2 regions of the Paenibacillus sp. FSL M7-0896 genome follow, and region 2 is predicted to be linked to the other one. Evidence: riboswitches for the same ligand, from Rfam matches in the RefSeq annotation. Region 2 holds a riboswitch; the other holds the start of a gene.
The links. Region 2 has a riboswitch for S-adenosylmethionine ahead of metA (homoserine O-succinyltransferase). Riboswitches for the same ligand answer to the same signal wherever they lie in the genome.
Positions count from the first base shown of each region.

Region 1 (15,884 bases), 3.5 Mb from region 2:
TAAGCTGAATCATGGCAGTAAGGCGGTGATGGCGGGCATTGGCAGCCCGGTCCGTGAGCTGCCAAGGACCTATACAGAGGGTCTGCTTCCATCAATCACCGCCGCTGTGCCTTATTGCGGAGGATGTTTAGCCGTTTCCGGTGCATCCTATGAAGAGTACCCGGAGCTGCCGGAGCGGCTGGTGGCTGCCTTCAAGGAGAGGGAGACCGCCTGGCCGCTGATTGTGCTGGTGGATCAGGCGGAAGAGGCGGTAAGCACGCAGACCTCCTTCCTGTGGACCGTATTCACCCGCTTCAATCCGGCGGATGATATCTATTCGGCGGCCGGGGTACACCGGGGCAGCGTCAGCTATACACTGCCGATCATTATAGATGCCCGGATGAAGCCGGGATACCCGGAGGAGCTGGCTCCGAGCGAGGATATTGCGAAGCGGGTAGACCGCAACTGGAACCGTTATTTTCCTCTGGCGTAGAAGTGAATTTTAAGGAGGGTCAAAATATGCTGCGGACGTTACTTGGAGAGCCGCCCCGCGTGAACAGCGGTGTGCTGGCTGAAGCTATGGAGTCCATGGCGAAGGCAGCCTCCATGCTGCGCAAGGAGATGGCGGCACATGAAGACCATGACCATGAATACCGCAAGCTGGAAATCTGGACACGCGGCCTGATCTCCTCTCTAGATGAGCTGGAGCAGAGCTGGTTCGCAGCCGCCTTTTTCCGGAAGTCAGTGATTGCCGGTTATATGGACGACATGTCGTCCACAGAGCAGGGGGAGTACGCCAGATATGTGTATTTCTACAAGGATGGCTTCATCCGTGTCTTCTCGCTGCTGGACAAGCTGGGCACGGTGCTGAATAATCTGTACAATCTCAATACAGGCAAGGTGAAGACGCATTTCTCTTATTTCACGGTGCTGAGGCAATTTCAGTTGCTTCACCCGCATCATCCGCTGGCGGAGAAGCTGGAGCGAATCAGGAATTCCTACCGGGAGCCGGTTGAGAATTTGCGCAAGCGGCGCAACGCTGAGATCCATTACATGAACGCGGAGATGACCGACGACCTCTGGCAGCGTCACCAGGGATTGCATGACAAGATTCGTCTGGAGGATCTCGACAGCCACCTGGAGGATTTGAAGCAGAGCCTGGAGATGGTATGCCAATCACTGGCCGCCGCATACAGCTACGGGAATGAACAATGGCACAAGAACAAAGCGGCCCCAGGCCCGAAATCCGGACAAGCTCGTCCGTAAAAACTTACCTTTGACAAAAATCTCGAAACTGAATTATACTTAGGCATACATTAACTTCTGACAGGATACGGAGTCTATAACTTCATACTATGATCTTATCGAGAGCGGCGGAGGGATAGGCCCGATGAAGCCCGGCAACCGGTTTGAATACAGCCTTACGCTGCATCCAAATGTCATGGTGCTAATTCCTACAATGCCGCCGGATTCGGGGGTTTTGGCAGATGAGAAGGCATTGTCATTATACACACAGGGCCTCTTGCGATCTGCATGGATCGTAGGGGGTCTTTTTTGCAATGATGGAAGCTAGAACAGAAGGGGGACGCAGCGGTTGATAGAATTGAAGGATATAACCAAGGTGTATGGCAAAGGCAGTAAGCAGGCAACTGCACTCTCTGCGCTGAGCCTGTCGATTAAGAAGGGGGAAATCTTCGGGGTGATCGGTCATTCCGGGGCCGGCAAAAGCACGCTGATCCGCTGCATTAATCTGCTGGAACGTCCGACTGCGGGCGAGGTGTGGGTGGACGGTGTCGAGCTGACAGCGCTCAGCCAGGGACAGCTGCAGGAGCAGCGGCGTAAGATTGGAATGATTTTTCAGCATTTCAATCTGCTCTCATCGGCTACAGTCTATGATAATATCGCGTTTCCACTGCGGCTGATTGGAGCCGGAAGGAACGAGATTGAACAAAAGGTCAAGGAACTGCTCGCCCTGGTTGGATTGGAGGAGCATTGGAATAAGTACCCGGCTCAGCTATCCGGCGGACAGAAGCAGCGTGTCGGAATCGCCCGGGCGCTGGCAAGTGATCCGGATGTTCTGTTATGCGATGAGGCGACCTCGGCGCTTGATCCGCAGACCACAGACTCCATTCTGCGCCTGCTGATGGATATCAACAGCAAATTCCATCTGACCATCGTGCTGATTACCCATGAGATGCATGTCATTCAGAGCATCTGCGACCGTGTTGCCGTGATCCATGGCGGCGGTATTGTGGAGCAGGGTGAAGTGGCCGAGGTCTTTCTGAAGCCGAAGCATGAGGTCACCAAGGAATTCATCCGCAGTGAGACCCAGTCGGACGGACCGCTCCGGCAAGCGATCGATGCTGTGCAGCCAGGTTACACGAAGTCGGTCAAAATCACTTTTCTCGGGCAAAAGACTTACGGGTCGACGCTCTCACAGGTGGTTCAGGGAACCGGGGTTCACTTCGCCATTCTTCATGGCACCATCTCTACGATCAAGGATGTTCCTTACGGCCAGCTGATCGTCCGGTTCGAAGGACCTGAGGGTGCGGTCGAAGCCACGCTCACTGAGCTCATAGCGCAAGGTCTTGATGTGGAGGTGATTTTGTAATGGATTTTAGCACAATCAATTGGGAAGAAATGCTGGAAGCTACGATTGCTACACTCAAAATGATCGCTATTTCAGGAATATTCACAATAATCCTTGGTTTACCGCTTGGAATTGTGTTATATTTATGGGGCAAGTCAAATAACGTTATTATCAGGGTGGTTTACTCGGTATTATCCTTCATTGTGAATATCCTGCGTTCGGTTCCTTTTATCATTCTGATGGTTGCCCTGATTCCGTTCAGCAAGGCCATTATGGGCACCTCGATCGGTGTGCTTGGAACGATTCCGGCACTGGTGATCGGTGCGGCGCCTTTCTTCGCCAGACTGGTGGAGACGGCACTGCGGGAGGTTGACCGGGGAATTATTGAAGCGGCGCAGGGCATGGGAGCGTCCACCGGGCAGATCGTTATGCGCGTGCTGCTGCCGGAGGCTCGTCCGGGTCTGCTTGCCGGTGTAACCATTACTGTTGTGACCCTTGTCTCGTATACCGCAATGTCCGGCATGATCGGCGGCGGCGGCCTGGGTGATCTGGCGATCCGCTACGGATATTACCGCTATGAGAAGGAAGTCATGCTTATCTCGGTAGCGCTGATGGTGATTCTGGTGCAGCTGCTGCAAATGGCCGGTGACCGGCTGGTAAGACATTTTACACGGAAATAAGGTACGTCCACATATAGCCTTATTCAATAAACCATATGGATTAGAGGGGGATTTACAGATGAAAAAAGTACTGCTTACATTCTTCAGCCTGACCTTGATATTGATGCTTGCCGCTTGCGGAAACAACAAGGCGAATAACACCACGAATTCTGCTGCGACAACGGCACCTACAGAAGCGGCTGCTGCAGAGCCGACTACAGAGCCTGCTGCGGACCCGGTAACCCTGGTGATTGGTGCTTCTCCTGTACCGCATGCGGAGATCCTCAAAGCGATTGCCCCACTGCTTGAAGCCCAAGGCATTAAGCTGGAGATCAAAGAATTCACAGATTATATTCTTCCCAATACACAGCTTGCCGAGAAGCAGCTCGATGCGAACTTCTTCCAGCACAAGCCTTACCTGGATGATCAGAACACTAAGAACGGCACAGATCTCGTATCTGTAACTGCTGTTCATGTAGAGCCATTTGGCGCCTATTCCAAAAAGATCAAATCGATCGATGAATTGGCAGAAGGTGCGAAGGTTGCGATTCCGAATGATGCAACGAACGGAGGCCGCGCCTTGATTCTGCTGGCGAAGAATGGTCTGATCAAGCTGAAGGATGACACCAATATTGCTTCCACCAAAGCGGATATCACCGAGAACCCTAAGAAGCTGGACATCATTGAGCTGGATGCAGCCATGCTGCCCCGTCAGCTGGATGAAGTGGACCTGGCGCTGATCAACACCAACTTCGCACTGGATGCCAAGCTGTCTCCTACGAAGGATGCGTTGTTCATCGAAGGCGGAGATTCCCCGTATGCTAACCTGCTGGTAGCCCGTCCTGACAATAAGGATTCCGATGCCATTCAGAAGCTGGCAGCAGCGCTGACTTCCCCGGAAGCGAAGGAATTCATCGAAAAGCAATATGACGGAGCAATTATCCCGGCATTCTAAGCTTAAGCCTAGGGAAGCGGAATAATCTAATGAGACCAGAAGTAGCCCGTAGCCAGAAATGGCTGGCGGAGCGGCTTCTGGTCTTTTTGAATCGCCGGGTGGTTGATCCTACAGACGAAATCCTCTATAATAAAAAAAATCCCGACCTCTTAGCGGAGGCCGGGATGGTTTATGAAACGGGATTAGAATACCTGAACGACTTCTTCCACGCCTTCTACTTCTTCAATCAGGGCGCGTTCGATCCCGGCTTTTAGCGTGATCGTGGAGCTTGGGCAACTGCCGCATGCACCCATAAGCTTCAGCTTAACGATGCCGTCTTCAACATCAATCAGTTCCACGTCACCGCCATCGCGCTGCAGGAACGGACGAAGTTTATCAAGGACTTCCAGTACTTCATCGTACATGGTTGCGCTTTGTACATTCTCACTCATTTCTCAATCACTCCTTTCGTATGTTTATTATAGTACAAAAAGTTAAAAAATAAAATGGTTAAGGCAGAATAGGGAGATCATCATGAGACCAATTATAGAATTCTGTGCCAGCAACATCGGCCACGGCACTGAACCGCTCAAGCTTAAGCTGGAGCAAAACCCTGAATATGATGTAGTGGAGTACGGCTGTCTGAACAACTGCGGAGAGTGTTATCTCCAGCCGTTCGCCATGGTTGACGGGGAAATCATTACGGCTGATTCCCCCGCTGCTCTGGAAGAGGCCATAGAAGCCGCTATACGAGAGGCAGAGGCCTGGGACAACCTGGAGATAGACTAAGCCGCCTGGATTCAAGCCGGGATTCTTTAGCCAAAATGGCGTTTGGACATCCACAGGACGCCGCTCTTCAGCAGGCGCGGGACCCGGCCCATGACGGAGCGGCGGCCCATCAGGCCGAAGCCGGCATTTTTACCGAGTGAACCAAGGGTTCCCTTCAGCTTAATCTTATGCAGCTTCGGGGTTTCTCCCCGCCATAGCGCCTGAATAATCTGGCCCACCTGTTCGCCCTGGGCACCCGCCGCCTGTGCACTGGGGGCGAAGGGCAGGCTGGCACAGTCCCCGATCACATAGACCTCCGGATATTCAGCGATATTGTAATACTCCCCCACAATGAGCCTGCCTCCGCGGTCCTTCGGAAGCTCAAGCTGCTGCACGACCTGCACCGGCTGAATGCCGGCAGTCCATACCGTCACATCCGCCGGAATGGCTTGGGTGCCATTGAAGATGGCATCCTTCTCGACATGAGAGACCGACACCCCGCCAATCGTCTCCACCTGATGCTCACTGAACCATTCCTCGACATATCTGGACAGCTTGGCCGGAAAAGAAGACAAAATACGTTCCCCCCGGTCCATCAGGGAGATATTCAGATCCGGCCGGCTCTCCCGCAGCTCCGAGGCAATCTCTACGCCGCTCAGTCCCCCGCCGACAATATTGACGGTTCCATAAGGCTTCACATCGTTCAGCCGGCGGTAAGTTTCCCGGGTTCCGGCGAAGCTCTGAATACTGCAGGTGTATTCCTCGGCACCCGGAATGTTATGGTAATTATCCGTACAGCCGAGGGCAATCGCCAGGATATCATAGGCTACCGGCTCCCCGGAATCGAGCAGGACCAGCCTGCTCTCCAGATCAATGGAACCCACCTGCCCGTAACGTACGGTCAGGCGGGGGTGCACCGGGAATTGAATCCGCAGATGGTAATCGGTGACGGTGCCTGCGGCCAGTGCATAATATTCGGTTTTGATCCCCTGATACGGCATCCGGTCCACCAGGATGATTTCCACATCAGGAGGGAGATGATTATCCAGCAGTTGCTGAATGAGGGCAAGACCGCCGTAGCCGCCGCCCAAGACAAGTAGGGTTCTCATGCCAACTGATCTTCCTTTCGGGTACATAATGGACAAGGCAGTTCTGCGTTCACTGGCTGAGGTAAGCTTGTTCTGTTCTTATTCGTATACCTTGATCTCGTTATAGAAGGTATCCCGTTCTACAGGAATCCGTCCTGCGCCCTTCACGAGCCAGATCAGCTCATCCCGGGTCAAGCCCTCCGGTGTCAGCGCGCCGGCAGCGTGGCTGATCCGTTCCTTCAGGATCGTTCCGTGCACATCGGAAGCGCCGAAGTTCAAGGCAACCTGGGTCAACTGGGGCCCGATATTAATGAAGTAGGCCTTGATATGATCGAAATTGTCCAGCATCAGGCGGCTGACGGCAATGGTCTTCAGATCCTCATTCGCGGAGTTGCGGCGCATAATGCCAGCATTCTTGTTCTTAGGCTGCATGGACAGCGGAATGAATACCATGAAACCGCCGGTCTCGTCTTGCAGGTCACGAATTTGCAGCATATGGCGGATGCGGTCTTCACGGGACTCAATCGACCCGTACAGCATCGTGGTATGGGTCTTCATGCCAAGGTGATGGGCGGTGCGGTGCACCTCGAGATATTCCTCGACATTGGCTTTGTCGACGCGCATTTTTTTGCGGTACTGGTCAGACAGAATCTCTGCCCCTCCTCCGGTAAGGGTCTTCAGTCCGGCGGCGCGCAGCTGCTCCAGCACTTCACGGATACTAAGTCCGCTGATGCGGGTGAAGAAGTCGATCTCTGCCGCTGTATAGGCCTTGAGAGTCACTTCGGGGAAATGCTCGTTCAGAGCCTGCAGCGAATCAACATAGTACTGGAAGGGCACATTATCATTATGCCCGCCTACAATATGGAACTCGCGCACGCCGGGATGAATATGCTGCTGCACATACTCCACCATCTCCTGGCCGGATAGGGTGTAGGCCCCTTCTTCGCCTTCATCCTTGCGGAAATTGCAGAAGGCACAGCGGGATTCGCAGACATTGGTGAAATATAGACTCATGTTCTCGATAAAATAGACTTTATTCCCGTTCTTTCGCAGATTGACCTCATTAGCCAGCTGTCCGATCGTTAAGAGATCGTTACTCTCATATAAATAAACGCCGTCTTCCAAATTCAATCGTTCTCCGCCGCGAACCTTCTCAATGATGTTCGCCATCCGGGCATCTGTGTGGGGTGTAATAAGGGTAGACATATAAGTTCCTCCTGAAGGTTGGCGAGGCAATTGCATCGCATAATCGTGTACCTGAGAATATCCGGCAACAGCCGGCATTATAAATAGAGGTTAACTGCAACCCCCGTGACAATTTTTCGAAAATTTATCGCTTTTCTCATTATAAACTTCTCCCGTAGGGTGAGCAACCGCCAGAAACTGCAGGTCTTCCGGGATAAATGGCTTACCTGCGCCCGGTTTACGACTTGAGGGCAGAAGAATAGTGGAGTATACTGATTGAAAGAGCCGATGAAAATGATATACATCATACTCATTCTTTTCCCGGCAAGGCATTGATTTCATTACGTACAGCCTGAAGGCTGCTTGATTCCAATACAATGAACCCTAAGGAGGTTGTTATTATGATTAACATAAGTGAGACAGCGGCAGGCCAGCTGAAGACCATGCTGGCAGAGCAGGAAGTGCCGGATATGTTTCTCCGTCTGGGCGTAACCGCCGGGGGCTGCAGCGGATTCTCGTACGCGATGGGCTTCGATGATACCGAGACTGAGCAGGACATCTACATGGACGTTGCAGGTCTGAAGGTGGTCGTCAGCAAAGACGATATCCGTTACCTCAACGGCCTGGAGATCGACTTCGAGGAATCCGGCATGACCGGCGGCTTCACCATCAATAATCCCAACGCCAGCGCTACCTGCGGCTGCGGCTCCTCGTTCCGTACGAAGGAAGAAGCAGGGAACCCGGCGGCGGAGCCTTGCTAAACCTGTGAATGCTGAATTATTGATAAAGTAAGCGTGGATTATGGCTTTCGAGACCTCTTAATTATGTATGGTGCAAACTGTACTTAATTAGGAGGTTTTTTATGTTGACTTAAACCATTATATGTTAAAATATGGTGATGAAATAATTAATGGAGCTGTGAGGAGGATAAAAATGATACGAATGCCATTTAAACGCCCAACAGAGCATTATGATGAACGGATTATGGATATCGATAAAGAAATTTGCTCTTTGATCAAGAAGAGAAAGGAGGTCTCGGATAATAATCCAGGATTTCCTCCATTGGAGTATATTACTAAATGGTCAGAAGCCTTTGAACTCTATGAAGATTTCCTAAACTCCTTATTCTCAAGTATGATGAATGAAAAACAATTTAAACCAATGATCGAACCAGCCGGATTTAGACAACACATTGCAATTCTGAAGTCAGTCGTGAACGGGGAGCGTTTCTATACTCTAACATCTATGAAACAATACACCAATGCAAGTGTATTAACACTAAATATTGATTGGGACAATGAGCAGGATATTGACTCCAACTCTCATCAACATAGGCATTACGAACTATATATTAATGACCAATATGATTGCCGAATGATTAATGGTGGAAGCAGATCAGATCATGCATCATATAAATATGTAGTCTCTCCACCCTTACCTGATGAGATTTCAGGAATTCAATTTAGGTTCAAAGAATACAGTCACCCGTTCAAGATGGGTGAGGCAAGTGATGAGATAGTATTTGAACTTTAGTAAGGTGAATAGCCCTCCACACCTATTAGGTGTAGGAGGGTTATTTATTTGTCCAATTAGTGTCGATTCGCAATTCCCCTATAAAACATACTTGACTAGTGGGATTAATAGGATTATAGTATGAAAAAAGCTTGATTGCACAGAGAGATTTTCAACCGATACTTTCATTTTATCTTGAATCTCTCTCCTCTTATTAATTGTATACAATTATACAGTTGATCGGGCGACCCGCAAATGAGTGGCGAGGAGCAATGAAATCTATGGAAATGCGTTCACGAAGATTGTCGAAGGATAATACCTACTATGCACTTAAGCAAAAAATAATAGATAGCGAGCTGGAGCCGGATCAGGCGGTTAACGAAGAGAGCCTGGCGGCACTTCTCGGGGTCAGCCGGACTCCGTTACGGGAAGCGATTCAGCGGCTGGAGAATGAGGATTTCCTGGTGCGCCAGCCTAACGGCAGGCTGCGGGTAGCCCCTTTAACGATTAAGGAGGTCGAAGAGATCTTCCAGATCCGCAGTATGCTTGAAGGCCATATCGCCAGAAGCGCTGCCAGAAACGCTACCATCAAGGATATTCAGCGGTTAACGCTGATTCTGGAGAAGCTGAAGCAATCCTTCCAGATGGGGGATCAGCAGGATGTTGTATCCTATGGCTTCGAATTCCATGATTACTTGTGGGAGATCAGCGCGCTGAAGACTTTTGAGAAGGTGCTGAACCAGCTAAGAGACCGTTCCCTCCGGTATTGCCGTTATGTCTCTCTGCACGGGGACTGGAATACGCAGGCGGATGAGGAGCATCTTGTGATTCTGCAGAGGATTGTAGCCAGGGATGAGGAGGGGGCGGAGCGGGCGATGCGGGAGCATATCTTAAGCAGCCTCGCGACTGCACTGGAGCGGATTAGAGGAATTGAACATACGTAATGAAGGGGGAAGAACAGGAATATGAGACCACAGCATGAGACGGAAGAAGCACTGGCAGCCCGGCTAACCGAAGTGCGGAGGAACCTGCACCGTGAACCGGAGCTTAGCAATCAGGAGTACAGAACCACGGAGAAGCTGCGTAAATGGCTGACGGAAGCGGGGATACGTGTGCTGGACCTTCCTCTGAAGACCGGGCTGATCGCAGAGGTGGGGAAAGGTGATGGCAGCATAGTAGCGATCCGTTGCGATATCGATGCCCTGCCGATTGAGGAGCAGACGGGCCTGCCGTTCGCATCAGAGATTCCGGGAGCCATGCATGCCTGCGGCCATGACTTCCACACCGCTGTGATCCTGGGCGCGGCCAGCCTGCTGAAGCAGCGTGAGCATGAACTGCCGGGCAAGGTCAGAATCCTGTTCCAGCCGGCTGAAGAGACGGGACACGGTGCAGAGGATGTACTGGCATCCGGCGGGCTAAGCGGGGTGGAGGCCATCTTCGGATTACATAATTCACCGGACCTGCCTAACGGGGCGTTCGGCACAAGAACGGGAGCTTTAACGGCTGGCGTGGACCGCTTTGAGATTACGGTGCAAGGGGTCGGCGCTCACGCAGCTACACCGGAGAAAGGGGTAGACACCATTGTGACTGCCGCGCAGATCATTACGATGCTGCAAACCGTAGTCAGCCGCCTGAATAACACGCAAGAGCCGGTCGTGCTCAGTGTGACCCGGATCAACGGGGGCTTCACCTGGAATGTCCTGCCGGAGAAGGTGGAGCTGGAAGGTACAGTACGTACCTATAACGAAGAGATCCGCAGCAGTATCCCGGCCCAAATGACGCGGATCATAGAAGGGATTGCAGCCGCAGCCGGAGCAGAGGCGAAGCTGCACTGGTATCCCGGCCCGCCCGCTACGGTCAATCACGGAGCATGGACAGACTTCACCAAAGAGGTCGCGGCACAATCAGGCTATGAGGTACATGATATTCCGCCGCAGATGGGCGGAGAGGATTTCGCCTATTATTTGCAGCAAATCCCGGGTGCTTTTGTGAACATCGGAACTGGCCCGAACCATGCGCTGCATCATCCCCGCTTCGATGTCGATGAGGCGGCCATCCTGCCAGCGGCTAAGTATTTCGCCCTGCTGGCAGAAGAGGCGCTTGCGAAGCTGAAGCAGCAGACTTAAATCCTGAATCCTAAATTTACCAGATGATTGAGGGGAACAACTATGATTGAACTACGGAATGTGTACAAGACGTTCACCCGCAAAGAGGTGAAGATAGAAGCGCTGAAGGGAATTAGCCTGAAGGTGGAGAAGGGCGATATCTTCGGGGTCATCGGCTACAGCGGAGCCGGAAAAAGCACGTTAATCCGCCTGGTCAATTACCTGGAACGGCCATCTGAGGGCCAGGTGCTGGTAGACGGGTACGATCTGGGCGCGTACAGCGACAAAGAGCTGCGGGCAGCCAAGAAAAACATCGGCATGATTTTTCAGCATTTTAATCTGCTGGAATCCAAAAAGGTGTTCGACAATGTGGCCATTCCACTCGTCCTGCTGAAAAAGAGCAAGGCGGAAATCCGCAAGCGGGTGGAGGAGCTGCTCGATTTCGTCGGGCTAAGCGACAAGGCTGGAAGCTATCCGAGCGAGCTGTCAGGGGGACAGAAGCAGCGGGTCGGGATTGCCCGGGCGCTTGCCTCGAACCCTTCGATACTATTGTGCGATGAAGCTACTTCCGCTCTGGACCCGCAGACGACACAGTCCATCCTGCAGCTGCTCAAGCGGATCAACGCGGAATACAACATCACAGTGATGATCATCACGCATGAGATGTCGGTGATTCAGGAGATCTGCAACAAGGTAGCCGTTATGGAAGAGGGACGGATTATCGAGCAGGGCAGCGTGCTGGATGTGTTCGGAGAACCGAAGCATCAGACGACGCAGAATTTCGTCAAAACAGTCATTCAGAACAGTATGACCTCAAGCGTCCGCAGAACTCTGAAGACAGAGCAGGGGAGCCGGGTGTATAAGCTGGATTTTGCCGGGGAGAGCGCTTCTGAGCCTGTGCTGTATGAGATCATCCGGTCTTATAGTGTTAAGGTTAACATCCTGTTTGCGAATACGACAGAGATTCAAGAGACGACGCTCGGTACGATTATCGTTCAACTGCAAGGTGATCCGGCACAGCTGGAAGCGGCCTTGAATTACATGAACCAGCATGAGGTCCGGGTAGAGGAGGTGAAGTCCTATGTTCTCGACATCGATCACAAGTGAGCAATTCCTGAAGGCAATTATTGAAACGATTCAGATGGTGGGCGTGTCGCTTTTTGTAGGTTCGCTTCTGGGGGTTCCCCTTGGCATCCTGCTTGTCATTACCCGCCCAGGGGGGGTACTGGAGAATAAGGCGCTCTATACGGTGCTCAATCCGCTGATCAACATTATCCGTTCGCTTCCGTTCATTATCTTACTTGTCGCTATCATTCCGGTAACACGGGCAATTGTTCATACTTCGATTGGGACCAGTGCCGCGATTGTTCCGCTGATTATCTACATCGCACCTTATATCGCACGGCTGGTGGAGAATTCTCTGCTGGAGGTCAATCCGGGTATTCTAGAGGCAGCGGAAGCAATGGGAGCTACGCCGTTACAAGTCATATGGTACTTCCTGCTGCCGGAAGCGATTGGCTCGCTGATCCTCTCCCTGACCACAGCGACCATCGGGCTTATCGGGGCAACCGCAATGGCCGGAACCGTAGGCGGCGGTGGGGTTGGTGATTTGGCTATCGTGTACGGATATCAGCGTTTTGACAAGGTGGTCATGGTTGCTACCGTTATTATTCTGATCATTCTGGTGCAGGGTATTCAGTCCCTGGGCAACACCTTGGCGCGCAAGATTCGCCGTTACTAGAGATTACGAGACAAAGGGGATAGGCAGATGAGTGTATGGAGCAAGCAGGAGCGTTTTCAGGCGATCTTATCCGGGGAACTTGCGGACCGGCCGATGATCAGCGGATGGCGCCACTTTATTGACAAGGAGCAGAACGCTGAGGACTTGGCGTCGTCTACGATTTCTTTTACGGAGAAATATGATTGGGACTGGGTGAAAATCAACCCGAGAGCGACCTATCTGGCGGAAGCCTGGGGAAATGAGTATAACTTCGCAGATTACCGGACGGTATTTCCGAGACAGCTGACTACGGCAGTTCCGGCAGCCGCGAATCTCTGGGATCTTGAGGTGAAAAAAGCCGCACAAACCCCTTCGCTGCTGGAGCATCTGGAGGCGGTAAGGAAGATCCGCCAGGGCTTGCCGGATACGCCGCTGATTCAGACGGTATTCTCACCGCTCACGGTATTGCTGTTCATAGTAGGACGTTCTGCTTATGTTACGGAGACCGTATTCGGGATTGAGCAGCCGGTGACGCTGGAATCGCTCTTCAAGGAACACCGTGCCGCTGCGCATCATGCCCTGCATGCGATTGCTTTAACCTTGGCCGATTATGTGCAGGAGCTGCGGCAGGCGGGATCAGATGGACTGTTCTATGCGGTGACAGGCACAGCCCACCCCGGCTTATTTGATGAAGCGATGTTCGATGAGCTGTCGAGACCGTATGATTCCATCGTGCTGGAGGCGGCGAGCTATGGCAAGAATATTTTACATACCTGCGGCGCTCATGCCCAGCCTGAGAAATTCAATGATTACCGGATTGACGGGATCAGCTGGGATACGGTAGCCGAAGGCAATCCCGGGCTGGACGCCGGTCTCAAGGCTACGAAGGTGGGCGGAGTGGATCACGGGCTGTTTGCCGGAAATCATCTGGAGCAGATTGAACAGCAGGCTAAGGAAGCCATGGCCAAGATGAAGGGGCAGCCGTTTATTCTGTCGCCCAACTGCGCCATTCCGCTGACGGTTACAGACGAGGCATTAGTGCATTTTAAAAACACAGTATTAGGATAGGGGATGAGAGTGATGAGAAAATTACTGGCGGTTCTACTGATTAGTTCGATGGCGGTGCTGGCGGCTTGCGGTAACAATAAGGAAGCGGCAAGCTCCGGGGACAAGAAGGAAATCACAGTCGGATTCGGCGTAGGTACGTATGAGGAGCAGTTCCGGCAATCCATTCTCCCGATCCTGGAAGGAAAAGGGTATACTGTAGATATCAAAACCTTCTCGCAGAATATGCAGGTCAACCCGGCCATGAAGGAAGGCTCGATTGACGCGAGTATCTTCCAGAGTACGGCCTATATGGATGCGATCAATAAGGAAATTGGCGCCGATATGGTAGGCATTGCTTATGTTCCAGGTGCACCGCAGGGGCTGTACTCGGTTAACCACACGACGCTTGACGATGTGAAGGACGGCACTACCGTCGCGATTCCGAACGACCCGGTTAATCAGGAGCGTGCGCTGCGGATTCTAGAGGAGCTGGGTTGGGTCAAGATCAAAGAGGGCGCCGGGGTAGCGGACTTCAATGTCAACAGCGTGGAGCCGGACAAGTTCAAGATTGACCTGAAAGTGCTGGACCCGGCACAGATTCTGGTCTCGCTGCAGGACGTTGATTATGGTGTAGTGAACGGGAATTATATCGCTAACGCTCCCGACCGCAAGATTACAGATGCGCTGAAGATTGAGAATACGCCTATGCAGCACAGAATCATCGTATCGGTGAACAAGAAGGACCAGGATACCCAGTGGGCCAAGGATCTGAAGGCTGCCTATGAATCCAAAGAGTTCGAGGAATATATCCTCGGACAAGAGAAATATGCCGGGTTCATTCTGCCGGAAGCCTGGGCTAACAACTAATCTAATCAGGGAGTGAATGGAAGTGTCAAAAGGCAAGATTCATTTCATTGGCGGCGGGCAGATGGCGGAAGCGATCATCCGGGCCTGCCTGGCAGGAGGCACGCTGGCTGCCGGACAGATCAGTGTGTCAGATATTAATGAGGGCCGGCTTGAGCTTCTAAAAACCAAATATAACGTATACACGGAGAGCACGCAGGAAGAGGGCCTCTCCGCCGCCGAACTGATCGTCATCGCTGTTCGCCCGCAGGATAATTTGGCTGCACTTGGAACTCTGATCCAGCAATCTGCCTCACCGTCTGCGGTCATTGTATCGATTGTAGCGGGGGTAACGATTGCCCAGCTTGGAGATTATTTCGGAGCAGAACGTCCTATTGTCCGGGTGATCCCGAATACCTTGACCGATACCGGTTATGGATACAGCGGTGTAGCTCTGAATGCTGCCGCTTCTCTGGAGCAGGTAGAAGCATTTCTGCTGGGCTTCGGCAAGGTGCAGGTTCTGGAGGAATCCTATATTGATATCTTCACAGGCTTCGGGGTAGCCGGACCGAACTACATCTATTATTTCATTGAGTCGTTCACGGATGCCGGAGTTCTTGCCGGACTGCCGCGGGAGCAAGCCTGGAAGGTGGCGCTGGAGAATATGCTGGGAGCGGTGGCTATGCTACAGCAGACCGGACTGCATCCAAGACAACTGCTGGACATCAACAACTCGCCTGGCGGCGTCGGTATGCACGGCTTGTATGAGCTGAACAACAGTGATTTCGCTGCCGGATTGCAGCGGAGTGTACTGGCCGCGGTGAAGCGGACCACGGAGCTGGGAGTGAAGAAGTAATGGCCGTACTGAAATGGGATCACCTTGTACATTATGTGAATGATCTGGACCAGCCGGTTCAGCTCTTCGCGGAGCATGGACTAACAGCCTTCCGGGGCGGATCGCATAAGGATTGGGGAACGTATAACGCCCTCAGTTATTTCGGGCTCACCTACCTGGAGTTCCTCGGCATCGAGAACCTGGAGCTGGCACGGGCGACCAAGCATAATGTGGTGGTGCGGGATGCCGTCACGCTTTTGCCGGAGCATGAAGTGCTTAGCCGGGTGGTGCTGCGCACGGATGATATTGAAGCTGTTGAGGCAACGCTGAGGCAAGCGGGGTTGTTATTGTCGCCGGTCATTGACGGCCGCCGTCTGGATGATCAGGGCCGGTGGATCGAGTGGCGGATGATGACCATTGACGGTGACTTCCAGGGACTGCCCTATCCGTTCATTATTCAGTGGAACGAGAGGGATGATCAGCGGCTGGCTAGTCTGAACAGTGCAGGAATCAACCGTCCTCACCCTGCAGGCCACGTGGAGGTCGTCAGTGCATGCTTCCGGGTCAGCGATCCGGCCGCTGCCGCCAGCCACTGGAGTGAACTGTTTGGTCTTCCGGT
Region 1 is NZ_CP150250.1:5,993,180-6,009,063, reverse strand. It holds gene MKY12_RS25860 (UbiD family decarboxylase) at 1-472, shown strand, start outside; gene MKY12_RS25855 (Cthe_2314 family HEPN domain-containing protein) at 499-1,245, shown strand; SAM riboswitch class I at 1,338-1,473, shown strand; gene MKY12_RS25850 (methionine ABC transporter ATP-binding protein) at 1,574-2,590, shown strand; gene MKY12_RS25845 (methionine ABC transporter permease) at 2,590-3,249, shown strand; gene MKY12_RS25840 (MetQ/NlpA family ABC transporter substrate-binding protein) at 3,308-4,183, shown strand; gene MKY12_RS25835 (NifU family protein) at 4,366-4,614, opposite strand; gene MKY12_RS25830 (YuzB family protein) at 4,697-4,951, shown strand; gene MKY12_RS25825 (NAD(P)/FAD-dependent oxidoreductase) at 4,978-6,039, opposite strand; gene mqnE (aminofutalosine synthase MqnE) at 6,118-7,224, opposite strand; gene MKY12_RS25815 (iron-sulfur cluster assembly accessory protein) at 7,605-7,964, shown strand; gene MKY12_RS25810 (hypothetical protein) at 8,137-8,736, shown strand; gene MKY12_RS25805 (GntR family transcriptional regulator) at 8,997-9,659, shown strand; gene MKY12_RS25800 (amidohydrolase) at 9,681-10,841, shown strand; gene MKY12_RS25795 (methionine ABC transporter ATP-binding protein) at 10,884-11,927, shown strand; gene MKY12_RS25790 (methionine ABC transporter permease) at 11,902-12,561, shown strand; gene MKY12_RS25785 (uroporphyrinogen decarboxylase family protein) at 12,589-13,608, shown strand; gene MKY12_RS25780 (MetQ/NlpA family ABC transporter substrate-binding protein) at 13,621-14,454, shown strand; gene proC (pyrroline-5-carboxylate reductase) at 14,471-15,286, shown strand; gene MKY12_RS25770 (VOC family protein) at 15,286-15,884, shown strand, end outside.
Region 1: it holds a riboswitch for S-adenosylmethionine, as region 2 does, so the genes downstream of both, MKY12_RS25850 (methionine ABC transporter ATP-binding protein) here and metA (homoserine O-succinyltransferase) in region 2, are expected to answer to the same signal.

Region 2 (15,884 bases):
TGCCATGATCCTGGCCGGCTGGGCGCTGGCCCCCGGGCTGACGGACCGCGATCAGCACCGCTCCAAGCTGTATGACAAGACCTTCACCCACGGCTGCAGGGAAGGAATCGGCTCCGGTGAGTAAGCGGTATGCGGCTGTTGCCATTACGCGGAGTGGCATAGAGCTGGCTGTGAAGCTCGGCGGGCGGCTTGGCGGGACTGAGGTCTTTGTCTATGCCAAGTATAGCGGAGAGCTGGAGGCGCGGAGCGGGGAGATCACTGTATTTGACGGACCGGTCAGAGGGGTGCTGCCTGGGCTCTTCGGGAGCTATGAGGCGGTCATTCTGTTCTTCTCACTGGGGGCGGCTGTCCGGCTGACGGCTCCGCTGCTGCGGGATAAAAGAACCGATCCTGCCGTCATCGTCATCGATGAGCGCGGGGAGCATGTCATCAGCATGCTCTCCGGCCATCTTGGCGGAGCGAATAGGCTGACACTGGAGATTGCGGAGCTGCTGGGCAGCCATCCGGTGATCACCACGGCTTCGGATGTGCAGGGCACCTTCGCTGTTGATCTGCTGGGCCGGGAGTACGGCTGGCGTGCCGACAGCTTCACCTCCATGAAGGGGGTTAGTGCTGCGCTCGTTAACGGGGAGCCGGTAGCCTTTGTGCAGGAGAGCGGGGAACGTGACTGGCTGCCGCCGGGTGCTGAGGTGCCGGAGCATGTCTTTATGTTCGCAAGCAGAGCCGAGCTTCGGTATAGCAGACGCAGCTTCAGTGCAGCGATTGTGGTAAGCGACCGGGTGACGGAGGAACCAGAGGAGGACGCACCGGCAGATACTACTCTGGCCGAGTACACTGTAGTGTATCGCCCGCGCAGTCTGGTGCTTGGACTCGGCTGTAACCGCGGGACGTCTGCGGAAGAGCTGGAAGCCGTGGTCCTGCGCACTCTGAATGAGCTTCGTCTGTCGCTCGATAGTGTGCGGAATGTGGCGACAGCCGGGATCAAGGGGGATGAAGCGGGACTCTTGGCCTTGTGCGTCAAATACAGCTGGGAGCTGGTTCTGTACACCCCGGAGCAGCTCAATACAGTAGATCTGGACCATCCGTCTGAGGTGGTATTCAGGGCAACCGGGGCTTACGGTGTCTGTGAACCTGCTGCGCTGCTGTCTTCAGGTGCGCATTCGCTCCTGCAGCCTAAGCTCAAGAGCGGCAATGTGACCATCGCCGTAGCCCGGATTGTCTATCCCGGAGAGAAGGAGGGGAAGAGCGGTGAATGAGCTGAGGAATGCAGCCGGATATGAAAAAAAGCCTGGATCAGCCCCCCGTGAGCCGCAGGCGCATCCCCGCCTGGTCATCGCAGGCACAGGCAGCGGCTCGGGCAAAACAACGGTCACACTGGGGCTGATGCGCGCTTTTGCCCGGCGGGGCCTGAAGGTTCAGGGCTTCAAATGCGGCCCTGACTATATCGATCCCGCCTATCACACTGCGGTCACAGGCCATCCCTCGCGCAACCTGGACTCCTGGATGACTTCAAGCGACTATCTGCAGGAGTATTTCCTGCAGGCTTCGGCGGATGCTGACCTGTCCGTCATTGAGGGCGTGATGGGGTTGTATGACGGCAAGGAAGACACAGCACTGACCGGATCCACGGCGGAGATCGCCATCCTGACCGCCAGCCCTGTGCTGCTGGTGGTCGATGTCCGCAGCATGGGGCGCAGTGCCGCGGCGATAGTGCTGGGCTTCCGGCAGCTGGAGCCGCAGGTGCAGATTGCCGCCGTTCTGGTGAACCGCTGCGGCAGCGAGGGTCACTACCGGTTAGTTAAGGCTGCCATTGAAGCAGCCTGCGGGATTCCCGTGATTGGCTGGCTCCCCCGCGACAGCGGGCTGGACATCCCGGAGCGGCATCTGGGCCTGCTGCCCGCTGTGGAGCGCGGGGAGCTTGCGCCCTTGTTCGAGCGTGCCGCCGACATGCTGGAGCAAGGCACGGATCTGGAACGGCTGCTGGAGCTTGCTGCGGCCGCGCCTGCTGTGCAAGGGCAGCCTGTGGCGCCGGAGCAAGAAGCTTTGCTTGCCTGCATGCAGATGCCGGACCAGCAAGTCCGCTCCCTTACATATGCGGCTGAACTTTGTAACCCCGCTGCTCAGATACATAAGACACAGGCAGGCCCGGCGGGGCCTGGCCCGCTCATTGCCGTAGCCCGGGATGCGGCGTTCAATTTCTACTACGCCGATAATCTGGAGCTGCTCGCACATGCGGGTGCTAAGCTGGCTTACTTCAGCCCGCTCAGCGGTGAAGGCATTCCGCCGGAAGCTGACGGCATCTATCTCGGCGGCGGCTTCCCGGAAGAATTCGCGGCGGTGATTGCCGCGAACCAACTCTTCCTAAGCGGCCTGAGATCCGCCGCAGACGCTGGAATGCCACTGTATGCGGAGTGCGGCGGCTATATGGTGCTGGCCCGCAGTCTGACCGACCGCACCGGCACGGTGCATGAGATGGCCGGAATCATTCCTGCGCATACCGTGATGCAGGAACGCCGGGCGGCACTCGGGTATCGTGAAGTTACGGCACTTCACGACTGTCTGCTGCTGAAGCAGGGCGAGCGTCTGCGCGGCCATGAATTTCATTACTCCGTCATGAGCTATCCTGAGGGGGCAGCCCGGACCTATGCCTACGAGAGTAAGGGCAGAGGGGGCAGCCAGCCGGAAGGCTACATCAGCGGCAGCATTATGGCTGCTTATGCGCATATCCATCTGGCCTCCCATCTCCCGGCAGCAGCCCGGCTTGTAGCAGCCTGCCGGGCCTATCGTGGCCGCAAACAGGCTGTGCAGCAGCATGTTCCCGGCTCCCGGAACCAACAAGTGGAATAACGTATCTTAAATTATTAATTCTAACGAAATGTGTGGCGATAAGTGGAAAAACAACATCTATTCATGTTACTTTTAGCTACTTGGGCTAAAATGGGCAACATTAAGTGTTGTTTTTCCAACTGTTGTTCTAGCATCGGCTATTCGTTCATTAGCAACTGTAGAAAATCCAACTACCCCCGTCCCGTTCAATGCGGCCTAAGCCTCATCAGCAAACCACTTCTTTATACTATATGTCAACCGCTTGTCATACGTATATTTGATACGTATAATAGGACAAGAGAACGCTTCATTAATGCGCTCGGACTGGTCAACCGGCTAGTTCCAGCGCAGGAAACTATCATTGTATTTATCGTATCTCAGGAGTCTATCGAAATTATCAGAAGCAACAGCATATGGATGCATCAGGAGAAGGGGGAACGCTGCAGTGAAATTGTTGGGAGCGATTGAAGCAGGGGGAACGAAGTTTGTATGCGGTATCGGGAATGAGGACGGGACGATTATCGACCGGGTGAGCTTTCCGACGGCTACTCCTCAGGAGACTATGGGCCAGGTAATGGATTATTTCAGCGGAAAAGCTGTGGAGGCTATCGGGATCGGTTCCTTCGGACCGATTGACCCTGTTATCGGCAGCCCCACCTATGGATATATTACAACCACACCGAAGCCGCATTGGGGCGGGTATAATCTGGTTGGAGCCGTTGAGGAGCAATTCCGGGTTCCGATCGGCTTTGATACAGATGTGAACGGCGCAGCGCTGGGCGAGTACACCTGGGGAGCAGCGCAAGGGCTGGACAGTTGTCTCTATATCACGGTGGGCACCGGGATTGGTGCCGGTGCTGTGGTAGGCGGGAAGCTCGTTCACGGGCTGTCCCACCCCGAGATGGGCCATATCCTGGTCCGTCGTCATCCTGAGGACCACTACGAAGGCTTTTGCCCTTATCACGGCGATTGCCTGGAGGGTCTGGCGGCGGGGCCGGCCATCGGCAAGCGCTGGGGTAAGCCCGCGGGCGAGCTGCCTGCGGATCATCCGGCCTGGGCGATGGAGGCCCACTATCTGGCTCATGCTCTTATGAACTATGTGCTGATCCTCTCGCCGCAGAAGATCGTAATGGGCGGCGGTGTGATGAAGCAGAGCCAGCTCTTCCCGCTGATCCATGCCAAGCTGCAGGAGCTGCTCGGCGGATATGTGCAGCATCCAGCGCTCAATGAAGAGATTGGCAGCTACATTGTGCCTCCGCAGCTTGGAGATAACGCCGGTCTGTCGGGAGCACTGGGTCTGGCCAAGCTGGCTTTAGACCGCAAGTAGGATATTTTGTCAAAAAGAGATTGACTGTTACGTAATATATGGTATTCTAGGTTTTAACAGTATAGCATTTAAGAGGAAGCACCTCTTTCACGAATGTCGTGGGAGAGGTGCTTTTTTTGCGTTCAGAGCGCTCATGCGTACTGTAAGACGACGAAAGAAGGGATTCATATGCAGATCGTATTTATGAACCGTTTGTGCAGAAGATCAGGAATGGACGAAGAGAATTTTGCCCAGCTGTGGATTGGAGAGGAAGAGGGTCAGTGGCGTCTTGGCTGGCGTGATTTCTCCGGCGAAGAGGAGACGGGCGACAGCCTGTGGTATGAAGGCGGATCATGGAATGAGATGCTGTGTGTTTACCGGCACGAGCTTGCCGTGAAGATGGGGGATGGCTACCGCCCGCTGATTGACGGGGTATTTCATGATGACGATAACCTCAGCAGCCGCAGCCAGGAGCAGCTTAAGCTGCAGTATTACAGTGAGCAATACGGGAATGAAGCCATCTTCGAGGAGCTGTGCTCCTGGCGCAGAGGGAAGGCCTCCAGTGAGCGGAAGGCGCCTTATATCCTGGCCAGCAACCGACTGCTGCGCATGATCAGCGCATTTCTTCCCCGCACGGAGGAGGAGCTGCTGCAGCTCCCGGGTGTGGGTGAAGGCAAAGTCTCACAGTATGGTGCAGACTGGCTTAGCATCACCGCGGCGGCTGAGCGTGAGCATGATTTTCCGCTAAGCTGGGTGAATCATGCCATAGACGAAGAGAGCTTCGTATCCTGGCACTATAAGCAGAAGGAGCTTAAGTACAAGAAGCAGCTGGAGCGGCTGAGACTGCGGCGCGTTCTATTACAGGGGATTGAAGAGGGACAGGGGATGGAGCAGCTCAGAGTGCTTAGCGGAGTTTCCCGCCGTGAAGTGCTTGAAGTGGTAGAGGAGCTGGAGAAGGACGGCTACTCGGCCGAGAAGCTTATTGCCCTGGAGCTGAGAGAGGTGAGTCCCGAAGAACAGAACAATATTTGGACAGCCTATGAACTGATCGGCGACAACTTCCTGAAGCCTGTCCTCTACAAAGCCTACGGCGACAACTTCGTACCTGCTGACGGACTTGATCTGTATTACGAACGCCTGCGGCTGATCCGCATCCGCTTCCGGCGGGAGCATCCGGCGGCGTTAGGGATAGTTACCCCTCAATAATTATTGAGTCTGATGGCCTGCATCAGTCCCAATCTACGGTCCTGATGACCGGAATTCCTGATCGGCGCAGACGCATTACATACTGGTGACATACCAAAAAGACGAAGGCTCTCCGAGTCCCGGTAGCCGGGTATACGGTGCCTTCGTCCTTCGTATTCGTCCGCTCTGCTTCATAGCCACTCCTTCTTACGGAAGATAATTAGCATTCCGCAGCCTAGCGTCACCATAACGGCAATGACGCCATAGTAGCCGTACTCGGTGTGGATCTCCGGGATATTGTCAAAGTTCATGCCGTAGATTCCGGTAATCACGGTCAGCGGCATGAATATGGTAGTAATTGCTGTAAATACACGCATGATTTCATTGGCTCGGTTCGCAATACTGGACTGATAAGCTTCGCGCAAGTTGCCCATGAGATCGCGGTATGTTTCGAAGGTCTCAGAGATCTTGACCGCATTCTCATAAATATCGCTGAAATACTTCTGCAGCTGATCGTCGATCAGGCGAAGATCCTTCTTGTTGAGTGTGTTGATAACTTCCTTCTGCGGGCCGAGCATCTTCTTCAGCCAGAGAATCTCACTGCGCAGACCGATGATCTCGCTCAGATGCGATTTCTTGGTATGCATGAGGATGTCTTCTTCCAGCTTCTCGATCCGCGCTTCAATCCGGTCACCGACCGAGAAGAAGTTGTCGACAACGAGGTCGATCAGCAGATACAGGAAGCGGTCAGGCGTACTGACCTCCTGCTCCCACAGTACGGGCTTCAGGACACGCAGTTCATGGATCTTCTGCTTCGTAACGGTAATAATGAAATGTCTGCCAAGGAATACATTGAGTGCACGGAGGAAGATTTCCTCATCATCGAACCGGATGCTGTTCACCACGATGAAATAATGACTCTCATAAATCTCCAGCTTCGGACGCTGATCCTCTTCACTTAGACAGTCTTCCACAGCCAGATCATGCAGGCCGTATATAGGCTGAAGCTCTACAAGGTCCTCCACATCGGCATCAATCCAGTAGAACCCCTCAGCAGGGGCGGTTAAAGTTTCTTCAATATTGTCAATAGGCGTAAAAACCCCTGCATTCACCAGCCGGATTTTCATCTGATTCACTCCTTATGTCCCTGGTCTTCTCCAGGGGTATGCTAATTTCAGCACACGGAAAAAATCAGCTTGGCCGGTGGTACAATCATGGACGAAGGCCAAAAGACGGTCCGAGAGCATGAAGAAAAAGGGCTCCCGCCGCCGGCAAGCTGATGTTAATCCTGTGTGGTTGTTCATTCTGCACGCTTATTCGCGAGCCCGGGTCGCCTTCCATTGTTCTCTCACCTCTTCTTTTCGCCGTTTTTTTTGAAATATAAGAATGTATAGGTTTCACACGATCCCTTATCCTTATATTTCTCGCTGAAACGGTACCGTCCTTTAAAGGGACGGCAAAGCCGTTTCCACTTGGTTGAAACACTTGTCTAGTATAACGCCGGGATATGGCTCTTACAAGAGAAATTGTTTTCTGTTATAAGGCCCCTTCAGCATTGTATGGACTTGACGAAAAGGAGGTTCATGATTTAAAGTGAAATTTAAGAAAAAGCATCGTTCAGATGCTTAAGGTTATTCAACTGAATACAGCTAAATCTTATCAAGAGCAGGTGGAGGGACTAGCCCGATGAAACCCGGCAACCGGCGTGTGAACGCACGGTGCTAATTCTTGCGGAAGCTTTGCAGGGCGTTGTTCGTCCGGCGGAAGTTCTCTGGCAGATGAGAGAGGCGCATATGACTGCATGATATGACCTTTCTCGCCCGGGAAAGGTCTTTTTTCGCTACCCTGCCTCAGGTTGAACCACCAAGTGGAACCCCATTTCAGTTAAGGAGTGAACAGCAATGCCTATCAAAATTCCCGACAGCCTGCCGGCCAAAGAAGTATTATCCGGTGAGAATATTTTTGTAATGGATGAAAGCCAGGCCTTCCATCAGGATATCCGTCCTCTCCGGATCGCCATCCTGAACCTGATGCCTACCAAAGAAACTACTGAGACCCAGCTGCTGCGCCTTATCGGGAATTCCCCGCTTCAGGTGGATGTTGTTCTGCTGCACCCCAGCTCTCATACGTCCAAGAATACTTCGGCAGAGCATTTGAAGAGCTTTTACAAAACCTTTGATGAGATCAGCCACCGCCGGTTCGACGGCTTGATTGTAACCGGCGCTCCCGTAGAACAGCTGGAGTTCGAGGATGTCAACTACTGGGAAGAGCTGAAAGTGATTTTTGAGTGGAGCAAGCAGAATGTAACCTCGACCATGCACATCTGTTGGGCGGCGCAGGCAGGGCTGTATCATCACTTCGGCGTGCGCAAGGTGAGTCTGCCGGACAAATGCTTTGGAGTGTTTCCGCATACAATGAGCCATAATAATGTCAAGCTGCTGCGCGGCTTCGATGAAGTGTTCCATGTTCCGCATTCCCGCCATACCGACGTCACCCGTGAAGATATTGAGCAGAACCCGGAGCTGCAGATTCTGGCAGAATCCGAGGAAGCCGGGGTGTACCTGGTGGCTACGCATGACGGGAAGCAGATTTTTGTCACCGGACATTCGGAGTATGATCCCTTCTCCTTAAAATGGGAGTATGACCGGGATATCGCCAAGGGGCTGGAGGTTGCCCTGCCGAAGCACTATTATCCCAAGGATGATCCGACACGCACACCGCCGGCAGTCTGGCGCGCCCATGCTAACTTATTATTCGCTAATTGGCTCAATTACTATGTATACCAGGAGACTCCTTACGATATCGGGGCATTTATCTAAGAGGTTGACTTATTCTTAATAGAAGTAATTAATCAGGAGGCAATGGAGATGGATGAGAAACTGAGAATTGAGAGCAGACTGGCACAGATTGGTTCAATGGAGGACCCCGCCACCGGGGCCATTAATTACCCGATTTATCATGCGACGGCCTTCCGTCACCCGCGGCTTGGACAGAGCACAGGCTTTGACTACATCCGCACCAAAAATCCTACCCGCTCTGTCCTAGAAGAAGCGGCAGCAGCCCTGGAATCCGGGGATGCCGGCTTCGCCTGTGCCTCCGGTATGGCTGCACTGACTACAGTGTTCACCTTGTTTGGACAAGGGGACCATCTCATTGTATCGCTGGACTTGTACGGCGGTACTTACCGGCTGCTGGAACGGATTCTCTCCAAATACGGCATCAGCGCCTCCTATGTAGATACGAATGATCTGGATGGCCTGGAAGCGGCCCGCCAGCCGGGCACGAAGGCTGTATTCATTGAGACGCCGACCAACCCGCTAATGATGATTACGGATGTCGAAGCCGTATGTACCTGGGCCCGCCGTCACGGGCTACTCACGATTGTGGACAATACGCTGCTGACCCCGTTCTTCCAGCGCCCGTTGGAGCTTGGCGCAGATATCGTGGTTCACAGTGCGACTAAGTATCTGGGCGGGCATAACGATGTGCTGGCGGGGCTGATTGTGACCAAGGGTGCAGAATTGTCGGCTGAAATGGCTGTCCTGCATAACTCCTTGGGAGCCGTTCTCGCGCCGAATGACAGCTACCAGCTGATGAAGGGCATGAAGACCCTCGCCCTGCGTATGGAGCGGCATGAGAGCAACGCCCTGGCCATTGCCCGTTATCTGCAGGAGCATCCGGCGATTGCTGAGGTCTTCCACCCGGGCCTGCCGGACCATCCGGGCTATGCGATTCAGAACCGCCAGTCTTCCGGCAACACCGGGATCTTCTCCTTCAAGGTAAAAGAGGCCAGCTATGTGGAGCCGCTGCTCCGCCATATCAAGCTGATCGCCTTCGCCGAGAGTCTGGGCGGTGTGGAATCGCTGATGACCTATCCGGCGATACAGACCCATGCCGATATTCCGGCTGAAATCCGCGATGCTGTAGGCGTGGATGACCGGCTGCTGCGCTTCTCTGTCGGCATAGAGCATGTAGATGATCTGATCGCCGATCTCGGGCAGGCCCTGGAGGCCGCCCGGAGCGAGCTGGAATAATGCGATGCGCCGCCGGACCTGCCCGGCATGCGAGATTCGCAGAACGTACAAGCAGCAGTGCCTTTGTGCACTGCTGTTTATTTTGCCTGGGACAAGGGCATTTATTCGGTTCTGTGCAGCGAAACATTTTTCAAGAACAGCCGATTGTGATACGATGGGAGAACGGACTATTTTTATTTCAAATTGTATTTATCTCATAGACTTCATAGATGAAGAGGAGGCCGTCAACAGTGAGTGCAGTCGATCTTATACTGGATAAGGCACTGAAGGGTGAACGTCTTCAGTTGGAAGATACGGTCACATTATTCGAGAGCAATGAAATTGAGAAAATGGGCGCTGCCGCAGATATTATTATGAAGCGCTGGCACCCGGAGCCAGTGACGACATTCGTCATCGGCCGCAACATTAACTACACCAATGTATGTGATGTATACTGCCGATTCTGCGCCTTTTACCGCAGACCCGGTTCGGAGGAAGGCTATGTGCTTCCCGATGAGACGATCTACCAGAAGATTGCCGAGACCATGAGCGTAAACGGAACCGAGATTCTGATGCAGGGCGGTACGAATCCCAATCTGCCGTTCAGCTATTATACGGATATTCTGCGCGGCATCAAGCAGCGGTTCCCGGAGATTACGATGCATTCCTTCTCACCGGCGGAGATTATGAAGATGGTGGAGGTCTCCGGCTTGCCGCTGGAGCAGGTCATGCGTGAGATCCATGCTGCGGGCCTCGATTCCCTGCCGGGCGGAGGCGCAGAGATTCTCGATGACCGTACCCGCCGCAAGATCAGCCGGCTTAAGGGCTCCTGGCGCGAGTGGATGGATGTCATGCAGACCGCACACCGGATCGGCATGAATACAACAGCCACGATGGTGATTGGTCTTGGCGAGAGTATGGAAGAACGGGCGCTGCATCTGCTGCGTGTCCGTGAAGCCCAGGACGAATGTATTGCGAACAAATATGATTCCGAGGGCTTCCTGGCGTTCATCTCCTGGACCTTCCAGCCGGATAATACGAACCTGAAGCTGGACCGCCAGACCCCGGAGGAATACCTGAAGACCGTAGCCATCAGCCGCCTGGTGCTGGACAATATCAAGAACTTCCAGTCCTCCTGGGTTACGATGGGGCCTGAAGTAGGCAAGCTCTCCCTGCAATACGGCTGCAACGACTTCGGCAGCACGATGATTGAGGAGAACGTAGTCTCCTCGGCGGGCGCGACCTACAAGGTCAACATCGAGTCGATCACCCAGCTCATCCGCGAAGCTGGCAAGATTCCGGCGCAGCGCAACACGCGTTATGACATTCTGCGCACATTCGAGGATGCGAGTGTCAAGATTGACAATGATTTTGTGATGCAGAACTAAGTGAATGTATAGGGTGCTTTTGGCATAATGAAATAACATTAACAGTAAGAGTTTAACAGTAAGAGTTTAACAGTAAGAGTTGTGGAGATTATCCACAGCTCTTTTTTGTTTTTAAGGAAATTGTTTTAGCTATTTTATAAACATGCTCCAGGCGATTTTAAAAAATAAAATGTTTGGAAAATATGGGTTATGTTTAAAAAAAAGTGATATATATTCTTTTTATTCCAAATGAATATCAAATAAATATTGGAGGAGATTAAATGAAGAAAGTAGCTTCAATGATTTTTACTATTCTCTTATTTTTCGGGGGGTTCTCAGCAAGTAATTTAAACGCAGAGGAAGGTGTGAATTCATTAGAAGACTCCGTTAGATTAGAAAACGCTCTTGAAAAGAGAGTAGAATTTGGACTTAATAATGATGAAAGCGCTAAAATTTTTAATGATAATAAATATATATCAAAGAAATATGGAATTTATTTATCTTCATCTGAAGAAGAAGCTTTGACAAAAAGGTTCGAACAGCAAGATAAATTGATACCTCAAATTAAAGAATATTTTTATTCAGTGCCAGAACTTAAAGAAAAGTATTTGGGATTATATATTGATCAAGCTAATGGTGGGGAAGTTCGAATAATTATAAAATCTCAAGAAGATAGTTTGCAAAAAGGGACTGTAAGTAATGTGACGTACTTAGCAGAACAATTTGAAGATAAGTTCAATATTGAATTACCGATATCCTTTGAAGAGGGAGGGTATTCAGAAAAACAAATAGAGGATGTATCAATGCTAGTTTCTGAAAACATAGAATTGATCTCTCAGGATATAGATATACGTTATGTTACAGGAGATTTTATTGGCCAAAAGGTTAAACTTGGTATAACTAAAAGTAATATAGATAAAGAGTACGCATTAAGTAAGATAAGTTCTATAACACAACAGGATCAATCTTTGTTTGAAATTGAAGAGTTAGATGATGATTATTCCACAGTAGATTCTAGCAGAACAACCACAACAAGTCCGTTACAAGGTGGTTTAGCAATTGATTCTTCACCCTCAACATCAGGCGTATGTTCAATGGGCTATTCAGCGATTGATGCGAATTCTAATCCATATGTTATTACAGCCGCGCATTGTTGGTATAAAAATTCTGGTGTGGGAATATATCAAGGAGGTAATTATATAGGTTATACAAGTAGCCTAAGCCACTATGGTAACGAAGTGGATGCGAATGGTATTAGAGTAACTTCAAATTCTTTGCTAAGTAATAAGGTATATAAGGACTCTAATTTAACGAGTGTGGAAGTAGCAGGCAATGATGTATTAGGTCAAGTAGTTTGTATGTCTGGTAGAAACAGAGGAGAATCAAGCTCATGTGGGACCTTACAAAGTAAAGCGCACTACAATTATTGGAAAGATCCTAATGGTGTGGACGTTTGGTTTGATTCATTGAGATTAGCAACTTTCGCACAATCAGGAGGTGATAGTGGAGGAACAGTTTTTAGTAGAGGAAAACTTATGGGACTTCATAAAGGATACTCAAATGATTATTCTGCTTATTCTCATGTGACTCATATTACTAATCGACTTGGATTAACTCCAGTTACTTGGTGAGAAATTTAAATTTAATGCAACATCTTTTTGTAAATGAATGTCTATATATTTGTATCACAAATATATAGAAATGAGGGAAATTATGAAACTTAAATATTTTTTGTTATTAATATTGATTGTACTTGTTGGTTGTAACGATGTAAAAGTTAATGATGTATCAAACAGTGCTGGGGATGCAGATTCAATGAATCATTCTGGATGGGATATTAATGGTTACATTGTAGATACAAAAGAAAATTCAAAAAAGCTTATTGTGTGGGGAGTTGAAAAGGATGAAATAGAAAAATCAAATGTAGAGGAAATTATAAAAAAAGCTGATCCAAACGCAATGTGGATCTCTACAAAAGATCTTTCTAATTCTACTTCATTAAAAAAAGGAGATAAGGTCTTTGTTTGGGTTGATCAAGTGGATTCTTCTTTTCCATCAAGTGGTAAAGCAACAAGGATCGAATTAGATCAATAGTAAAAAAAGCAAACTGATCACCATCAGTTGTTTTTTTTACTGCTTCACCCAGCATAGGTGTCATCTCTAGGGTCTGAAATAAACTCATAGCCAATTCAAGAACGGTTCTGCCCATTGGAATCTTCTTGAATTGGCTTTTTTTGCGGTTTTGTTCACCGGATTGTGGGTTTTCTATCGTTATTTTTTACAATAAACGATGAATTAATGTGAGATTTTACACAACAATTTATAAGAGTTGATGGAATTTGATAGATTCATAGGGAAGGCTATGATACAATTTTTCGGACAGTGGTAGAATAATATAGCAATTACAGGGAGGAAATTAGATTTATGGGAGAGAGAAGATGGAACAAGCCGATAGCTTCTTTATTGGCTACCACAGTTCTGGCAGCACAGATGCTGGGCGGAGTATTCAATGTTCCTGTGCTGGCGGCAGGAAAGGCGGAGGCTTCTCCGGTGATTAATCCGGGAACCATTAATTTACGCTTGATGAGCACGACTGATGTTCATACGAACGTATATGGATGGGACTATTTCAAGGGTGCCGCCTCCGCGACTGTAGGTCTGGACCGTACTTCAACCTTAGTAAAGGCTGCACGCAATGACGCAGAGGGGAAATACAACCTTTTGCTGGATAATGGCGATTTAATTCAAGGAACACCGCTGGGAACGTATATGGCCCAAGTGTCTGATTTCAGGACTAGCGAAGACCAGATTCATCCGATCATCGCAGCGATGAACCTCATGGGTTATGATGCAGCAACCTTCGGCAATCATGAATTCAATTATGGTTTGGATTATCTGGACCGGACAGTTAAAGGCAATGTAAGCAGCGCAACTTATAAGGAGTCTACGGGAGCGAAGTTCCCTTATGTGAATGCAAATATTTATAATGTGTCCGATAATGATAATACATTTGAACCTTATAAAATCATCGATAAAGAGGTAAAGGACAGCAACGGCAACACCGTTACCATTAAAGTCGGCCTCCTGGGTCTGGTTACTCCGCAGATCATGGAGTGGGACAAGGTGAACCTGGAGAAAAAGGTTATTGCCAAAGATATTGTGGAAACGGCGAAGAAGTTTGTTCCTGAAATGAAGACGGCTGGTGCGGACGTTATCGTCGCCATGACTCATTCCGGGTTCGACGCTGCTGCCGCAGAAGGAACCGGAGCAGAGAATGTCATTAACCTGCTGAGCAAGGTCCCTGGCATCGATGCCATTACCTTCTCGCATACCCACAAGGTATTCCCGACGAACGGGGATGACAGCAAGCTGGATGCTTCCTTCAAAGATCCATCCACCAAGCTCCCTTACAATAATGATGTAGCCAAGGTAGACAACCTCAACGGCCATATTAATGGCACTCCGGCAGTACAAGCGGGCTATGGCGGAGGTTACCTGGGCCTTATCGATCTGAAAATCGCCCAGAACAGCAGCGGCAAATGGGCAGTAGACAAAGCAGCTTCCAAGGCTTCTACGCGCTCTATTGCTGGCGCTGCCGTTGACACCGCTATCGATGATCTTGCCGGAGCGGCACATCAAGCTACGATTGATTACGTGAATCAGCCGCTTGGTGTAACTTCTGCGCCGATGAACAGCTATTTTGCTATGGTACAGGATGATCCGACAGTCCAGATCGTAACCTATGCCCAGCAGCAGTATGTATCTAACTTAATTCATACGAACGAGAATCTGGCCGGCTACAGAAACCTGCCGATCCTGAGCGTCGGCGCACCGTTCAAGGCTGGACGCAACGGCCCTGAAGAGTATACAGATATCAAGAAGGGCGACCTTACAATAGCCAGTGCAAGCGATCTGTATCTATATGACAATACGCTTAAGGCGATTGTAGTGAAAGGTTCGACCGTCAAAGAATGGGTAGAGATGAGTGCAGGAGCGTTCAACCGCATCAAGCCGTCCATCTCTACACCGCAATCTCTGTTAAATTCAGCATTTGCTGTGTACAATTTCGATGTGATTGACGGCATCCAATATACGCTTGATGTCACCCGCAATGCCAAGTACAAGCCCGATGGAAGCATCAACGATAAATCCTCCAGCCGGGTAACCTCCATCACTTATGGTGGCGAGCCGCTGGACCTGGATCAGGAATTCGTGGTCGTTACCAACAACTACCGTGCAAGCGGCGGGGGTAACTTCCCAGGTGTCAAAGAAGCGAAAATGATTATTGATTCCCAAATGGAGAACCGCCAGGTGCTGATGGATTACATCAAGGAAGCGGGAACAGTTGATCCAACCGCAGACAACAACTGGTCGATTTCTCCTATCGAAGGGAATGTCACTGTAACGTTCCCGTCTTCACCTAAAGCAGAAGCAGTCGCTCCTGCTAACATTAAAGCTACGGGTGCTACAGATGTCAGAGGCTTTGAAATCTACAACCTTGACTTGAAAAAAGCTCCTCCAACCCCAACGGGAGATGTTGAAGTTCACCTACTGGGCATCAATGACTTCCACGGCCAACTGGACACTACCTCGGTGGTGAATGGTGAAGCTGTAGGCACAGCGGCTACACTTGCTGCTTATTTGAAGGAAGCCCGTGCCAAATATGAGCATTCGCTGCTGTTCCACAACGGCGACTCTGTGGGCGCATCCGCTCCGGTATCTTCGCTGGAACGGGACAAGCCTACGATGGAATGGATGAACCTCATGAAGTTCGACGTCGGCACCCTGGGGAACCATGAGTTTGACCAAGGTGTTGAGGCGATGAAGGCTCAAATCTATGGCGGCAAGGACCCTAAGAACGAGAAGGTCGACCATAATGGCGCAGATTTCGATTATATCAATGCCAACGCAGTAGACAGCACCACCGGCAAACCTATTATCACCCCTTATGTTGTAAAAGAAGTTGGCGGCGTGAAAATCGGCTTCATCGGAGTTGTGACCAAAGCAACGCCAAGCAAAGTATCGCCAGCCGGTACAGCTGGTGTGAAATTCCTGAGTGCCGAGGAAGAGGTCGCGGCGATTGAGAAATATGCGGCCGAGCTGAATGCTCAAGGCGTCAAGACGATCGTGGTGCTTGCCCATGATCCGGCAACAACCAAGGTTGATCCGGTTACCAAAAAGAATGTA
Region 2 is NZ_CP150250.1:1,723,695-1,739,578, forward strand. It holds gene cobM (precorrin-4 C(11)-methyltransferase) at 1-124, shown strand, start outside; gene MKY12_RS07225 (cobalamin biosynthesis protein) at 72-1,256, shown strand; gene MKY12_RS07230 (cobyrinate a,c-diamide synthase) at 1,249-2,847, shown strand; gene MKY12_RS07235 (ROK family protein) at 3,272-4,153, shown strand; gene MKY12_RS07240 (HRDC domain-containing protein) at 4,322-5,338, shown strand; gene corA (magnesium/cobalt transporter CorA) at 5,509-6,444, opposite strand; SAM riboswitch class I at 6,971-7,102, shown strand; gene metA (homoserine O-succinyltransferase) at 7,219-8,136, shown strand; gene MKY12_RS07255 (aminotransferase class I/II-fold pyridoxal phosphate-dependent enzyme) at 8,185-9,351, shown strand; gene mqnC (cyclic dehypoxanthinyl futalosine synthase) at 9,582-10,718, shown strand; gene MKY12_RS07265 (S1 family peptidase) at 10,979-12,328, shown strand; gene MKY12_RS07270 (DUF3221 domain-containing protein) at 12,411-12,791, shown strand; gene MKY12_RS07275 (bifunctional 2',3'-cyclic-nucleotide 2'-phosphodiesterase/3'-nucleotidase) at 13,122-15,884, shown strand, end outside.